DNA from 2 places in the Polaromonas sp. P1_H6 genome. Region 1 is predicted to be linked to the other one. Evidence: predicted binding sites of a transcription regulator. Region 1 holds the regulator's gene; the other holds the start of a gene.
The links. The regulator NrdR, encoded in region 1, represses ribonucleotide reductase genes. The targets are predictions, from matches to a motif close to CACNANATNTNGTG.
Positions count from the first base shown of each region.

Region 1 (7,912 bases):
CACGCCACGCAGGTAGTCGATCATGTCGGAGGTCACCGCATTGCTCATCTGCATGTTGGTATTGGTGCCCTTCAGGCTGTTGGCCGCCGTGGTGATGTTGGCATAGGTGAAGTCGAGGCCTTGCTTGGTTGCGTCGGTCCAGACGAAAATCTTCCGGGATGCTGGTACGGGCAGCGTGGTAACGCCTGTTGGCTGGCCGTTGCCGTCGGTGGCGACGACCTGCCAAACTACGGAGCCGCTGGTCAAATCTTTCATTTGCAGGTTGCCCCACCATGTGCCGCTAGTATAGTAAGGGATAAATTTCTTGGTGCCCGCGACCAGATCCGTGGCGGATGCCGCCACACCGGCTTGTGAAAACTGCTGGCTGGCGATACTGCCAATGACATTACCCAGGTCCGTTGTGAATTGGGCCGCGTCGGTTACCGTGAGGAAATCGCCACCGCCGTTGTGGGCCGCGTGGCGCATGTCGTCGATCGTCGTGACGGTATTGAGTACAGGGTCGGCCCAGGCAAGGGTGCCGGCCTTGGCACTGGTTACCTCCGCATCCGTCATTTTGCCCGGGGCGCCAAAGCTGACCATATAGCTGGTCATGTTTTGCCAGAATGGGGGGTCGGAGGAAGTGCCTTTCCCAAGGTCGTTCGGCAAATCGGGACGGAGATCGGTGACCCAGTACTTCAGGGCAATATCCGCCAGCGTGTCGGCAACGCCACCCGTCCCACTGACTCTGTCTGGTTTGCCTTTGGTTCGTGCGTCGGTTTTTTCGGTCGGTTTGTACTGGTATGTTTTGCTGTTATCCAGAGCATGGGTATATGCTGGTCCCACGGTCGCGTCGACATTACCTATGCCTGCAGGGGCGGCATCCGTGTAAAAACCATCGGTGATCAACAGGGTGAATGAACGACGGCAGGATAAATGGCTGGTTGCGGTTTCGCCAGCGGGGGGGGCCCAGGGCTTGGATCCCCAGGGCCCATTGTTGGCATTGTTCTGGTAGTACTTCCCGGCCTTGTCAAGCGCGCCGCGCAGCGGCGTGCCCCCGGTGGCTACGCGCGCATCAAGCCACGAATAAAATGCACTTTTGGCCAGGCCAAAGTCCTTCATGGAACTGAGGTTGTTTAGGGGGTCTATGTCTGTGTAGGCCAGTCGAAAATTGTCGGCTTGGCTTGCGAATGCCCCGGACAACCCTGTTTTTGCCGAACTGAGGCGATCTATGTGGTAGGCACGCCAGTTCGCGATGTTCTGGCGTTCCTCGTTGAACGTGCAGGTTGCACCAGCGCAGTCCGTGCGGGTGCCGCCGTGCGGACCAAACGGGTTGGTGCTGCCGCTGCCGGAGGTGTTGGACCCATTCAGCTTGAACTTGCTGGTCGTCACTTCATAGCTGTCGTAGTCCGCCGTGTTCTTGATGGCATTGGACGTGGTGTAGGTCGTGGGATCCTTGCCTGCTTTAGGCAGGAACATGGTCACGACCGAGGAGTTGCCCACGGCCGCATTGGCCTGGAGAACACCTCCGACATAACCTGGTCCATAGACCTTTTTGGGGTTGTAAAACAGCAGGTTGTTGACAGGGGAGCTTTGACGGGGGTCGGCGCTGCTAATGCAATCCGCGTGGAAGCCCGGGATGCTGGTGGAGCCCGGGGACTCAGCCAGCATCGCGGCGCTGACATGTTTGGCATAGACGCATTCCCAGTCCATGGAGCCCGAGGTATCGAGCACCAACGCGATGTTAGGCCGGACGTTCACGGTTCTGGACAGCAGCGGCTCCTGCGCGACGACCGCGAACGCACTGTCCGCCGTGATCAACGCGGCCGCGTAAAACGCAACGCCGCGCAAAATGGAAAATTTCATGGCCAGGCCTTTCATGCTCGGGTCGAGCATCATTTCATGGTGATTACGGATTGGAGCCACACCTCGGTGCCTTGGGGTGTGCTTCCATCTTTCGCGGCGACTTCAGGGCCGAAGCCTCTGGCCGTCGTGACAAAAACTTTGGTGTCGGCAGGGGTCAGGTACTGCGACATGCACTCGGGCTGGCGGGTGAAATACAGCTTGGTTCCCGCGTCGCCGGACGAGGTGACCGTGACTGTCTTGAGGCTGGCCACCGGTGTCGCGGCGTCCCAGTTGGCCATGGTGGCCCAGGAGTAGGGCGTCCCGGCGCCGACGGGGGCCGCCTCGGGCGCAAAGCCGGTGGCGGGGTTGGCGGCGTAGAGCTGCACCTGCTGTTCGCAGAAGCGCAGGGCTGTTTCGGCGGTCTGCCGGGCCAGCGCCTGCTGGCGGCTCTGGTTGGCCACTTGCTCGGTCGACGAGGCGCCGCGAATCGAGATGCTGGCCAGGACCGAAAGAATCATCAGCATGATGAGGGCCACAATCAGCACGACGCCCTGCTGCCCGTGCATCTTCGTCTTCGCGGTTTGGCGTGGTTCAGGGATTGACATAACCCACTCCATGGTTGCGCAACAGCACCGTGGTGCGATAGGCGCGGCGCAGCTTGCCGTCGGTGATGTCGACGTCGGTGCCGGCGCAATTTTGATAGCTGGGCTTTGTGCTCGAAGTACCCAGGTCCCCCAGCACGCGGTCTTCGCTCTTGACCACCACGCAGACTTGCGCCGCAACCACCTTGTTCCAGCGGTCCAGCAGGGGCAGGGCCGCCAGGCCCACATCCGTGGGGGTGGTGATGCCGGAGGCGCTCAGGTAACCGCGCACATTCTGGCTGTTGGGGACGGCGGGCTCGGCCACCGCGAAATTCACCGTCGCGCTTTCAATGTTTTCGGCCAGCACCTGCGATTGCGCCAGGTTGCCGCTTCCGCGGCAGGTCAGCGTGTTGTTCGTGATGGCGATGCGCGACTGCATGATGTAGAAAGGAGCGCCCGCGGCGCCCACGCCGTTGCCGATACAGTCCATCGGCAGGCCGCCGGAGGTGTTTTTCCCGCTGTTGAGGTCTGCCTCGTAGGCCACGGCCAGGGAAAAACCACCGGATCCTGCGCAGCTCAAGGCGCTCATGGCGGCAACGGTGGGATCCGTGAAGCCCGTGTTGCAGGCGTACAGGTTCCAGCCGCCCAGGCCCAGGTCGTTCTTGACGCCGCCGGTGCGCGTGGGGTTGTACCCCGCCTGGCGCAGTTCCTGCGTAAAGACGCCGAGGGCCATCTGGGCGTCCTCGTTCATCTGGCCCTGGGCCTGCGCGTTGCGCGTGGCCGTGCTGCCGGAGAGATACATGACCACCAGCGCGCCGATGATCACCATGCCCAGTGTCATGGAGATCAGCAGTTCGATCAGGGTGAAGCCTGACTGCTGCCTTGCTGCGGACTTTGCCGCGGGCATGCGAGGACGCTGCCGCGGGCAGCTTTTTGCGGGCGAAGTCATAACTGCACCTTCATGTAAAAGCAGCGTGGCAGTGTTGGCAGGGCTTTGGCGGTGGCCGAGCAGTTGTCGGACGTCGATTCGGCGGACTGGTCGACGCCGGCGACCTTGCGGGAGTTGTCCAGCACGCCGGCTTCTTCCCAGAGAATCCAGATGTTGGCCTGGGTTGCGCTGGCACCGGGCCGGGCCAGCTCGACGCCGCCCTGGGGCAGCAACGCACGAACCCGGCTCTGGAAGGCCGTCAGGTCCGCGGCAGCCAGTGTCGCAGGGGTTGTGCAGTTGGGAAAGGCGCAGGGCGCGAGGGCGGGAGGACTGCTGGTGGTCATCAGCGCCACGTCATAGTTGCCGCCTGAAAGTCCGGTCGGGTTGAGCCTGATGACTTCCGCCAGTTCCGTGGCCAGGGCGCTGGCGATGGCGCGGTTGGCCGCGTTTTTCTGCGCCGCGACCGAATAGGCCTGCATGCCGGCGAGTGCCAGCATGCCAAAGGACATGAGCAATATGGAAATCAGGACCTCCAGCAGCGAGGAGCCTCGCTGCCCCTTGCGTGAAGGAGGTGCTTTTCTGGTGAGGCCTAGCATGCGACGTCCCCCGTCTGGACTTTGACCCTGCCCACTGCGTTCATGCACAGGGTACGGGTGTAGTAAGCGTTGGTGGCGAACGAGCCCGAGGCATGCACCAGCCATCGGCCCGACTGGCCTATGGCGCGGCCGGTGCCGTCATAGATGATGCCGTTGCCCGTGGCGACAGCCGTCGGAGTGGAGACGCCGACCGCGAAAAAATCGCTGACGCCGGCCATGGGCTCCTGGGCGCGTAGCACGATGTCGGTCGCGGCATCGAAGCTGCCGTTGCCATTGCTGTCAACGAACACCACCCATCCCTGCATCCAGCCGCCGACGGTCGCGCCGTTACCGGTGGAGCATGTCGGGCTTGCCGCGGTGTAGTTGGCGGTCCTGCAGATCGTCACGCTTTTCCCGCGCCGCATGGCTTCACCGCGGGCGTAGCGGGTATCCGAGATAAACCCGTTGGTGGCGCGGGTGATATTGGCGTTGGCAAGCAGGCCCATGAAGGAGGGCGTTGCGAGGACCGTCAGGATTCCGATGATGGCTATCACCACCAGCACCTCAATCAGGGTGAATCCATGCTGGATTCGCCGCATGACACGCCAGGGCGGTTGGGGGCGGAAGGTGGCAGGGCCGGCGATCGATAGATTTTCGAACATGCGCAATTGTGAGCATGCCTCGCCGGTCCCGCCTCCTGTATTCGACGCCCGGTCAGGTCTGCGTGACGAACGGTCAGCGCGTCCGGCGCTTTAGCGCCTGACCTCATCCACCAGGGTCTTGAACTCGTCAATATCCTCAAAGCTGCGGTAGACGCTGGCAAAGCGGACATAAGCCACTTTGTCGAGTTTCTTGAGTTCGCGCATGACCAGCTCGCCCAGGCGGTTGGAGGCCACCTCGCGCACCCCCAGGCTCAGCAGTTTTTCCTCGATGCGTTCGATGGCCGAGTCGATCTGCTCGGTACTGACGGGGCGCTTGCGCAGCGCCAGGTTCATGGAGCCCAGGATCTTGCTGCGCTTGTACTCGATGCGCCGGCCGTCCTTCTTGACGATGGACGGGAAGGTGACGTCGGGCCGCTCGTAGGTGGTGAAGCGCTTTTCGCATGCGCCGCACTGGCGGCGCCGGCGTATGAAGTCGGCGTCTTCCGCCACCCGGGTTTCGACAACCTGGGTTTCGAGGTGGCCGCAGAAAGGGCATTTCATGGGTGTTGACCTGAACTTAAAAGCATCGATTGGTCTTTGGCCCATTGAGGACGGAAGGGGCAGCGATGAAAACCATGGTGCCCGCGCCGTCCGCCATGGTTAACGGTACACAGGGAAGCGGCTGGTCAGGGCGTGAACCTTGGCGCGGACTGCTTCCAGGGTGGCCGCGTCGCGCGGGTTGTCGAGCACGTCGGCGATCAGGTGGGCCGTGGCGCGGGCTTCCTCGTCCTTGAAGCCGCGGGTCGTCATGGCCGGGGTGCCAATGCGCACGCCGCTGGTGACCATGGGCTTTTCCGGGTCGTTCGGGATGGCGTTCTTGTTGATCGTCATGTGGGCGCTGCCCAGCACTGCTTCGGCTTCCTTGCCGGTAATGCCCTTGGCGCGCAGGTCGACCAGCATGACGTGGCTTTCGGTGCGCCCGCTGACGATGCGCAGGCCGCGCTGCGTCAGGGTGTCGGCGACGATCTGCGCGTTTTTCACGACCTGCTGCTGGTAAGCCTTGAACTCAGGCGTCATGGCCTCCTTGAAAGCCACGGCCTTGGCCGCGATCACGTGCATCAGCGGGCCGCCCTGCAGGCCGGGGAAGATCGCGCTGTTGATGGCTTTTTCGTGCTCGGCCTTCATCAGGATGATGCCGCCGCGCGGGCCGCGCAGGCTTTTGTGCGTGGTCGAGGTGACGATGTCGGCATGCGGCACCGGGTTGGGGTACACGCCCGCGGCCACCAGGCCGGCGTAATGGGCGATGTCGACCATGAAGATCGCTCCGACGGCTTTGGCCACCTTGGCGAAGCGCTCGAAGTCGATGCGCAGGCTGTAAGCCGAGGCGCCCGCGATGATCAGCTTGGGTTTGGTCTCAAGGGCCTTGCGCTCCATGGCGTCGTAGTCGATTTCTTCCTTGTCGTTCAGGCCGTAGGACACGACGTTGAACCACTTGCCGCTCATGTTCAGGGCCATGCCGTGCGTCAGGTGGCCGCCTTCGGCTAGGCTCATGCCCATGATGGTGTCGCCGGGCTTGAGGAAGGCCAGGAACACGGCCTCGTTGGCCGATGCGCCGCAATGCGCCTGCACGTTGGCGGCTTCGGCGCCGAAGATGGCCTTGACACGGTCGATGGCCAGTTGCTCGGCCACGTCCACATGTTCGCAGCCGCCGTAGTAGCGGCGGCCGGGATAACCTTCGGCGTATTTGTTGGTGAGCTGCGATCCCTGCGCGGCCATGACGGCGGGCGAGGCGTAGTTTTCGCTGGCGATCAGCTCGATATGCTGCTCTTGCCGGGCGTTTTCGGCCTGGATGGCGGCAAAGATTTCGGGATCGGTCTGTTCGACCAGGATATTGCGGTGGTACATGGCAGTCCTTAAAGACGTGGTCCCTGCTATTCATATGAGCCGCGGCTCTAAATGAAACAAGGGCTGCCCAGGCGAACGGCTGAACGCTGAGGCCCAACGGCTGTCAGCGGTGCGCTTCCCAGTGGTGTCCCACGTCAGCTCCAATGGTTGCGAAAACCTTGAGCCTATCGCCAGTTGCGCACCCGGCTAGTGTAACTGAGAGCGCCTGAAATCCGTGGCAGCCCGTCCCATACCCGTGGCCCGGAAAGCAAAAAGCCGGGCGCTGGCGGCGGCCCGGCTTTGCGGTGCAAGCGGCGGGCCTGGAGGCCGCGCCGGCGGGGATCAGGACTGGCTCAACAGCGCCACTTTCTCGGGCGTCTTGCCCTCGGAGGCCGGCGTCTCGGACTTGCCGGGCAGGGAGGCCGGGACCGGGCGCGAAGTGCCGGGCTCGGCAAAGAAAGGCGAGGGCTTGCCGCGCTTGGACGCGGAGGCCACCACGGCCAGCAGGCGGGCGTGCTCCCCCATCACCTTGCCGGCGTAGCCGCCGTCGTCTTCCATATTGGCGGCGCCCACATAGTATTTGAGGCCGCCTTCCACGGATCCGGCGCGGGCGATGCATTCCTGCAGCACCTTGACGCCGACGCGCAGGTTGGTCACCGGGTCGAAGGCCGCCAGCTTGCCGCCGAAGTTGTCGTATTTGTCGTGGTGCACCTTGGTCATGACCTGCATCAAGCCCTGGGCGCCCACGGGGCTTTGCGCGAACGGGTTGAAGCCGGACTCGATCGCCATGATGGCCAGGATCAGGGTGGGGTCGAGCTTGGCCTTCTGGCCGATCTCGAAGGCCTCGGCCACCAGCACGCTCAAAGGCTCGGGCGCCACGCCGTATTTCTTGCTCAGCCAGTAGGCCACCGCCGCCTGCTGGGCCGGCAGGTCTTTGGGATTGGATGCCGTGGCACGCTCAATGGCGGCGGGCTCGGTAAAACCGATGGCCGCTTCCTGGCGTTGCTGCAGCCAGGTCATGAGCTTGAATTCACCGGCCTGACGCAAGTCGGGCCGGGCCGTCAGTGTGATCACCGCGAACACGACCGCCAGGCCCAGGAGGGCGAAGCTGTTGTGGGTGATCTCGAAAAAGCCCTGGGCGATGTCATCGGCGATGGTTGAAATACCGCTCTGTACACTTTTCAAGTGCGCCTCAAGGCCGAATTGTCCTAGCGCTGTCATAGCACTCCTTTCTACGCTTGCAGGCCCTTGAGAGGCCAAGCAGGCTTTGATTGGGTCGCCATCAAACCAAGGCATGCCTTGTGGGTGTTGACCCCTGTTTGACGTTGCCGGCTTCTTTGATGAATGGGGCAGCGGAGATTCGGGTTGTCCCTAGGTTTCTGTGGGACTGGCGGGATTCTATGGGGTCGTTAAATAACCTGTCAATAATAAGAGATTAATTTCTTATATCAATTAAGCAAATAAAAACCTTGATTCTCGGCA
Region 1 covers NZ_JBFUCN010000001.1:88,786-96,697, forward strand. The annotation lists gene AC1D1F_RS00440 (pilus assembly protein) at 1-1,875, opposite strand, end outside; gene AC1D1F_RS00445 (pilus assembly PilX family protein) at 1,872-2,426, opposite strand; gene AC1D1F_RS00450 (PilW family protein) at 2,413-3,351, opposite strand; gene pilV (type IV pilus modification protein PilV) at 3,348-4,031, opposite strand; gene AC1D1F_RS00460 (GspH/FimT family pseudopilin) at 3,920-4,567, opposite strand; gene nrdR (transcriptional regulator NrdR) at 4,658-5,107, opposite strand; gene glyA (serine hydroxymethyltransferase) at 5,207-6,451, opposite strand; ZMP/ZTP riboswitch at 6,510-6,639, opposite strand; gene AC1D1F_RS00475 (lytic transglycosylase domain-containing protein) at 6,773-7,651, opposite strand.

Region 2 (7,912 bases), on a different contig from region 1:
TCGAACCCTTCTTTTCGTCGGAAAGCCGGTCCAGCGGGCTGGGCCTGTATATCTGCCGTGAACTGTGCGAACGCTACGGCGCCATGATCGGCTACCAGCGCGTGCAGCGCGAAGGCACCGAGGGCAACGAATTTTTCGTGATGTTCGCGCCCTCCGCGCAATCCCCGAACATCTCCGCGCCGTCTTTTGCCACAATGCCCACCTGACACCATGAGCATGCAAAACCCCGTTCCCCAGCAAGCCCGCATCCTCGTCATCGACGACGAGCCGGACCTGCGAACCCTGTACGAGCTGACCCTGCTCAGGGAGGGCTACCGGGTGGAGGCCGCCGGCGATTTGCTGCAGGCCCGCCAGCAGCTCAGTGAAAACCGCTTCGATGCGGTGATCACCGACATGCGCCTGCCGGACGGCCTGGGCCTGGAACTGCTGCGCGACATGGTGAGCCAGCAACGCAGCGAACGCTGCGTCGTCATCACGGCGCACGGCTCCGCCGAAAACGCGGTCGAGGCCCTCAAGGCCGGCGCCTTCGACTACCTCACCAAGCCGGTCGACCTCAAACAGTTCCGCAGCGTGGTGGCATCGGCCGTGCAGGGCGCCAGGCAAGCAGCGCCGGCCACCGACAAAACCGGGCGCGTCGCACCGGATTCCGGCATCACGCCCTTGTCGCTGCCCCTGCCGGTGGCCGCCGAAGCCCCGCTGATTTTGCAAAAGCTGGTCGGTGAATCGGCCGTCATGCGCGCTGTCAAGTCGCGCATCGTCAAAGTGGCCGGCAGCATGGCCCCGGTGCTGATCCAGGGCGAGTCGGGCACCGGCAAGGAATTGGTCGCGCGCGCCGTTCACGGCTGCAGCCACCGCGCGGCGGGCCCGTTCGTGGCGGTCAATTGCAGCGCCATCCCTGAGAACCTCCTGGAAGCGGAGTTCTTCGGCGCGCGCAAGGGCGCCTACACCGGCTCGGCGCAGGACCGGCAGGGCTACTTCCAGGCGGCCAAGGGCGGGACCCTCTTTCTCGACGAAATCGGCGACTTGCCCCTGGCCATGCAGTCCAAGCTCCTGCGGGCCATCCAGGAGCGCACCGTGCGGCCGCTGGGCTCCGCGCAAGAGGACTCGGTGGACGTGCGCATCGTCAGCGCCACCCACAAGGACCTGGTCGCCGAAGTCCAGGCCGGGACTTTCCGCCAGGATCTTTATTACCGGCTCAATGTGATCGAGATTCACGTGCCCGCCCTGCGCGAGCGCCGGGAAGACCTGCCGGCCCTGTGCAAAGCCCTGCTGGCCAGAATTTGCCATGAGTCCGGCTTCCCGGTACCCGAGCTGACCGATGCTGTGATGGGACAGCTGCGCGCCCTGCCTTTCAACGGCAACGTCAGGGAACTGGAAAACACCCTGCACCGCGCGGTGGCGCTCGGCGACGGCAGCGAACTGCATTTCGACGCGCCGGCCGAAGAGCAGGTCGCCGTTCCGGAAAACCTGCAGGACTACCTGGACAGGCAGGAGCGCAGCATCCTCACGAAAGTGCTGCTGGAAAACGGCTTCAATCGCACCGCGGCCGCCGCCAGGCTGGGACTGAGCCTGCGCCAGATCCGCTACCGCATTGCGCGCCTGAACATCGTGACACCGGGCAGCGAAGACCCCGCCGATGAACTCGACGCCGCCGATGACCCCGCCTGAAGGCCGGGGCGCCGGCACCCCGCAGCCCCTGTGGCGGAACGGCTGGTACCGCTATGCGCGCGCGCTGGCCTCGCCCAATTTCGGGCCGCGGCCAGAGGACGCGCTGATCGACCTCGTCGTCATCCACTCCATCAGCCTGCCGCCCGGCGAATTCGGCAACGGCAACGTGCAGCGCCTCTTCACCAACCAGCTCGATTGGGAAGCCCACGCTTACTTCCAGGGCATACGCGGCCTGCAGGTGTCGTCGCATTTCTTCATTGCCCGCTCCGGCGCCTTGTGGCAGTTCGTCGGCTGCGGCGACCGGGCCTGGCATGCCGGGGATTCGAACTACCGCGGGCGCGGCAACTGCAACGACGATTCCATCGGCATCGAGCTTGAGGGCCTGGAAGGCGGCGCCTTCGAAACGCCCCAGTACGAAACCCTGGCTGGCCTCTGCGCCTCGCTGCTCCAGGCCTATCCCATTGCCCACATCGCGGGACACGAACACATCGCGCCCGGCCGCAAGCAAGACCCCGGTCCGGGTTTTGACTGGCCCCTGCTGCAAGACTCGCTGGCCTTGCCGGCTAGGTATTTTCCCGAGACCACCTAGCCTCACGCGTACAAAACCACACCGCAGTGGTGCGCTTTGCATCCGGAAATTTCACGGTATTTTTACCGCGCTAACATGGGCTTGTGTTGGCGGGCGAAAGCCCGCGACGAGGCGCGCCGCAGCGTTGCCGGGGCCGCGCAAGCCTGATGGAATCAGGCTTTGCCGAAGATGAGCGGCACGAAATTGAGAGCGTCGCGCAGCCGTCCAAAACGGGGCGGAAAAAGCCACAAAACGTAACGATCCATTCAGTCGGCGATACACTACCTGTAGTGGCTTGTATTCCCCCCATACCCTAGGTATAGTGTCTAAGCCCTAATTCAGTTTGATGTAATTCGGGCCCCGGCGGCGAGGAATTGGTTCATGCTTTTTGAACACCTTCCGCCAAAACGGTTGCCCGCAACAGCACATCAAGCCAGTCATAAAACAAAGCAAAGAGGAAGTCATGCAAACAGCACAGCACGCAGTGCCCGCAACGTCCAGCGTTGCCGCCGGCAATCCGGCCGCCAGCGATACCAACACCCAGCCCAATCCCCTCGCCCACTACCAGATCATTCGCCGCAACGGCGGCGTGGTGCCCTTCGAGCCCAACAAGATCGCCGTGGCCATGATGAAGGCCTTCCTGGCCGTTCACGGCACGCAGGGTGCGGCGTCCGCGAGTGTTCGCGAAACCGTCGACGGCCTGACCCAGGCGGTGATCCGCGCCCTGATGCGTTCGCGCCCGGGCGGCGGCACCTTTCATATAGAAGACGTGCAGGACCAGGTCGAACTTGGCCTGATGCGCGGCGGCCACCACGAGATCGCCCGCGCCTACGTGCTGTACCGCGAAAAGCGCACGCAGGAACGCGCCCGCCAGCCGCAAACCCAGGCGCCCGCAGCGCCCCTGATCCACGTCACCGACCGCGGCAACCGCGTCGCCCTGGACATCCGCAACCTGCAGGCGCTGATCGAGGCCTCTTGCGCCGACCTGGGCGCCGACGTCAAGCCAGACCCCATCGTTGCGGAAACCATGCGCAACCTCTACGACGGCGTTCCCATCGACGAGGTCTACAAAGCGTCCATCCTGGCTGCGCGCACCCTGATTGAAAAAGACCCCGACTACACCTACGCCACCGCGCGCCTGCTGATGCACACCATCCGCCGCGAAGTGCTGGGCGAGGAAGTCAACCAGGAAGACATGGCCGTCCGCTATGCCGAATACTTCCCGCAATTCATCGCCAAGGGCGTGCAGAACGAGCTGCTCGACGAAAAGCTGCAGCAGTTCGACCTGGCCCGCCTGGGCGCCGCGCTCAAACCCGAGCGAGACCTGAAATTCGACTACCTCGGCCTGCAGACCCTGTTTGACCGCTACTTCCTGCACGTGCGCAAGCAGCGCATCGAACTGCCCCAGGCTTTCTTCATGCGCGTGGCCATGGGCCTGTCGCTCAACGAGATCAACCGCGAAGAGCGCGCCATCGAGTTCTACGAGATCCTGTCGTCCTTCGACTTCATGTCGAGCACGCCCACCCTGTTCAACGCCGGCACCCTGCGTTCGCAGCTGTCGTCCTGCTACCTGACCACGGTCGCCGACGACCTTGGCGGCATCTACGACGCCATCAAGGAAAACGCCCTGCTTTCCAAGTTTGCCGGCGGCCTGGGCAATGACTGGACGCCCGTGCGCGCCCTGGGAGCCCACATCAAGGGCACCAACGGCGAATCGCAAGGCGTCGTGCCTTTCCTGAAGGTCGTCAACGACACCGCCGTTGCCGTCAACCAGGGCGGCAAGCGCAAGGGCGCCGTCTGCGCCTACCTGGAGACCTGGCACCTGGACATCGAAGAGTTCCTGGAACTGCGCAAGAACACCGGCGACGACCGCCGCCGCACGCACGACATGAACACCGCCAACTGGATTCCCGACCTATTCATGCGCCGCGTGATGGAAAAAGGCAGCTGGACCCTGTTCTCGCCGTCCGACACGCCCGACCTGCACGACAAGTTCGGCAAGGACTTCGAAAAGATCTACGTCGCCTACGAAGCCAAGGCCGAGCGCGGCGAGATCAAGCCGTCCCGCAAGCTGCAGGCCACCGACATGTGGCGCAAGATGCTCTCGATGCTGTTTGAGACCGGCCACCCCTGGATCACCTTCAAGGACGCCTGCAATGTGCGCTCGCCGCAGCAGCACACCGGCGTCGTGCACTCATCCAACCTGTGCACCGAGATCACGCTCAACACCAGCGACACCGAAACCGCCGTCTGCAACCTGGGCTCGGTCAACCTCGTCCAGCACCTGAAGGACGGCGCGGTCGACCACGAGAAGCTCAAGAAGACCATCACCACGGCCATGCGCATGCTGGACAACGTGATCGACATCAATTACTACGCCGTCAAGAAGGCCCGCGACTCCAACATGCGCCACCGCCCCGTGGGCCTGGGCATCATGGGCTTCCAGGACTGCCTGTACGAGCTGCGCGTGCCTTACGCCTCCCAGGAAGCCGTCGAATTCGCCGACAAGTCCATGGAAGCCGTCTGCTACCACGCCTACTGGGCTTCCACCGAACTGGCCAAGGAACGCGGCAAGTACGCCAGCTACAAGGGCTCGCTCTGGGACAAGGGCATCCTGCCGCTGGACACGCTGGACATGCTGGCCGAGCAGCGCGGCGGCTATATCGAAGTCGACCGTTCCGCTACGCTGGACTGGGACGCCCTGCGCAAAAAGATCGCCCAGGACGGCATGCGCAACTCCAACTGCGTCGCCATCGCCCCGACCGCCACCATCTCCAACATCATCGGCGTGGATGCCTGCATCGAGCCCTGCTTCGGCAACCTCTCGGTCAAATCCAACCTGTCCGGTGAATTCACGGTCATCAACCACTACCTGGTGCGCGACCTCAAGCGCCTGAACCTGTGGGACGACGTGATGGTGGTGGACCTCAAGCACTTTGACGGTTCGCTGCGCCCCATCGACCGCGTGCCGCAGGACGTCAAGTCGCTGTACGCCACGGCATTTGAAATCGAGACCTCCTGGATCGTCGAAGCGGCGGCTCGCCGCCAGAAATGGATAGACCAGGCGCAATCGCTCAATATCTATATGGCGGGCGCTTCGGGCAAGAAGCTCGACGACACCTATAAGCTCGCCTGGCTGCGTGGCCTGAAGACCACCTATTACCTGCGCACGCAGAGCGCGACGCACGCCGAGAAATCGACCGTGACCGCGGGCAAGATGAACTCGGTGTCGTCCGGCTCCGCACCCGCCGCCGGCGGTATGAGCGCGCTCGAAACGGCCGCCGCAGCAGCACAGGCACAGATGAATGCAACGCCTGCCACCGACATCAAGTTCTGCGCGATCGACGATCCGGGATGCGAGGCCTGCCAATAAAAGCATTGAATCGCGGGACCGCCCGGCCCCGCGATTCGATGTATATGAGCAACACAATTTTGTAGCGATGTGAATGAACACTTTTCATTTTGTATCGCTGCTTTCATAATCCCACAGTATTGGAAACCTCTATGTTGACCTGGGACGAAGAAGTCAAACCATCGTTGCAAACATCTCAGAACAGCGGCTCGCCCGAAGGCCGCTCGATGGAACTTCCGCCTCTTTCTTTTAACGCCGCCGAGCAACCCCAGGCGCAAGTGCGCATGCTCAACGACGGTGCCTTCACACCGGCACAAGCCGCAGCCCCTTCGGCTCCTGTCTCCGCAGAACCCGCCAAGGCACAGCGCGTCAAGGCTTCCGACAAACGCATCATCAACGGCCAGACCGACGTCAACCAGCTGGTGCCGTTCAAGTACAAATGGGCCTGGGAAAAATACCTCGCCACCTGCGCCAACCACTGGATGCCGCAGGAAGTGAACATGACGCGCGACATCGCCCTCTGGAAAGACCCGAACGGCCTGACCGAGGACGAACGCCGCCTGGTCAAGCGCAACCTGGGTTTCTTCGTGACTGCCGACTCGCTGGCCGCCAACAACATCGTGCTGGGCACCTACCGCCACATCACGGCGCCCGAGTGCCGCCAGTTCCTGCTGCGCCAGGCTTTTGAAGAAGCCATCCACACCCACGCCTACCAGTACATCACCGAGTCGCTGGGCCTGGATGAAGCCGAGATCTTCAATGCCTATAACGAAGTCCAGTCCATCAAGGACAAGGACCAGTTCCTGATCCCTTTCATTGAAGTCATCTCCGACCCGCACTTCAAGACCGGCACCACCGAAGCCGACCAGACCCTGCTCAAGTCGCTGATCGTCTTCGCCTGCCTGATGGAAGGCCTGTTCTTCTACGTCGGTTTCACCCAGATCCTTGCCCTGGGCCGCCAGAACAAGATGACCGGCGCCGCAGAACAATACCAGTACATCCTGCGCGACGAGTCCATGCACTGCAATTTCGGCATCGACCTGATCAACCAGCTCAAGCTCGAGAACCCCCATCTCTGGACGGCGGAGTTCAAGGCCGAGATCAAGGCCCTGTTCATGAAAGCCGTCGAACTGGAATACCGCTACGCCGAAGACACCATGCCGCGCGGCGTGCTCGGCCTCAACGCCTCCATGTTCAAGGGTTACCTGCGCTACATCGCCAATCGCCGCGCCACGCAGATCGGACTTGAAACTCTCTTCCCCAACGAGGAGAATCCATTCCCGTGGATGAGCGAAATGATCGACCTGAAAAAAGAACGCAATTTCTTTGAAACCCGCGTGATCGAGTACCAGTCCGGTGGTGCCCTTTCCTGGGATTGATTGAACAAGACGCGCAACACAAGCCGACAATGATTTCTAGAATTGCAATGACCAATGACAGCACCGCAGAGTGCGCGTTGGGCTTTGCTCCTGTGTTCGCGGCGCTGGGACCGGTTTATCCGGGGCCCAACGCCGTGAATCGCTTTACGTACTCCAACCGTGAAGTGCTCTTTGCAACGTGATCAAGGAGAAAACTATGGCAACTGCGAAAAAAACTGCGGCTAAAAAAGCTGCTCCGAAGAAAGCCCCTGCGAAAAAAGTAGCGGCTAAGAAGGCTCCTGCGAAAAAAGCAGCAGCGAAAAAAGCTCCGGCTAAAAAAGCTCCAGCGAAAAAAGTAGCGGCCAAAAAGCCAGCTGCGAAAAAATCGCCAGCGAAAAAGCCAGCAGCCAAGAAGGTAGCGGCCAAGAAGGTAGCGGCCAAGAAGCCAGCGGCGAAGAAAGCCGCAGCGAAAAAGCCGGCAGCCAAGAAGGCCGCGAAGAAGGTAGCGAAGAAACCAGCGGCCAAGAAAGCCGCTGCGAAGAAGCCTGCCGCCAAGAAAGCAGCGAAAAAGCCCGCTGCGAAGAAAGCCGCGAAAAAACCTGCTGCCAAGGCGCCCGCTGCCGCGGCTGCGCCTGCGGCTCAGACGACTCTGAACCCGCAAGCGGCCTGGCCGTTTCCGACAGCCAGCAAGCCGTAAGCAGTAAGGTAATTCTGCTTAGAGCCCGATATCGAAAGATGTCGGGCTTTTTTCATGCCCGGCCCACTCCCTCATCCACCCGATTGCCTGCCCTGCTCAACCATGACCCCGCCCACACCACCGCCTGACCTTGCTTTTCTGCGGACGGAAAAGAACGGCGATGTGCTGGTCGATGTGCACGTGGTGCCAAATGCCGCCAGAACCCAGGCGGCAGGCCTGCACGGCGAAGCCGGCCGGCAGGCACTTCGCCTGCGGCTGCAGGCGCCACC
Region 2 covers NZ_JBFUCN010000023.1:28,563-36,474, forward strand. The annotation lists gene AC1D1F_RS18935 (sensor histidine kinase) at 1-206, shown strand, start outside; gene AC1D1F_RS18940 (sigma-54-dependent transcriptional regulator) at 211-1,668, shown strand; gene ampD (1,6-anhydro-N-acetylmuramyl-L-alanine amidase AmpD) at 1,655-2,257, shown strand; gene AC1D1F_RS18950 (ribonucleoside-diphosphate reductase subunit alpha) at 2,700-5,609, shown strand; gene AC1D1F_RS18955 (ribonucleotide-diphosphate reductase subunit beta) at 5,741-6,967, shown strand; gene AC1D1F_RS18960 (histone H1-like DNA-binding protein) at 7,164-7,643, shown strand; gene AC1D1F_RS18965 (DUF167 domain-containing protein) at 7,746-7,912, shown strand, end outside.
Region 2: AC1D1F_RS18950 (ribonucleoside-diphosphate reductase subunit alpha) is a predicted target of NrdR. The motif match lies at 2,516-2,529, and genes of this name have one in related genera.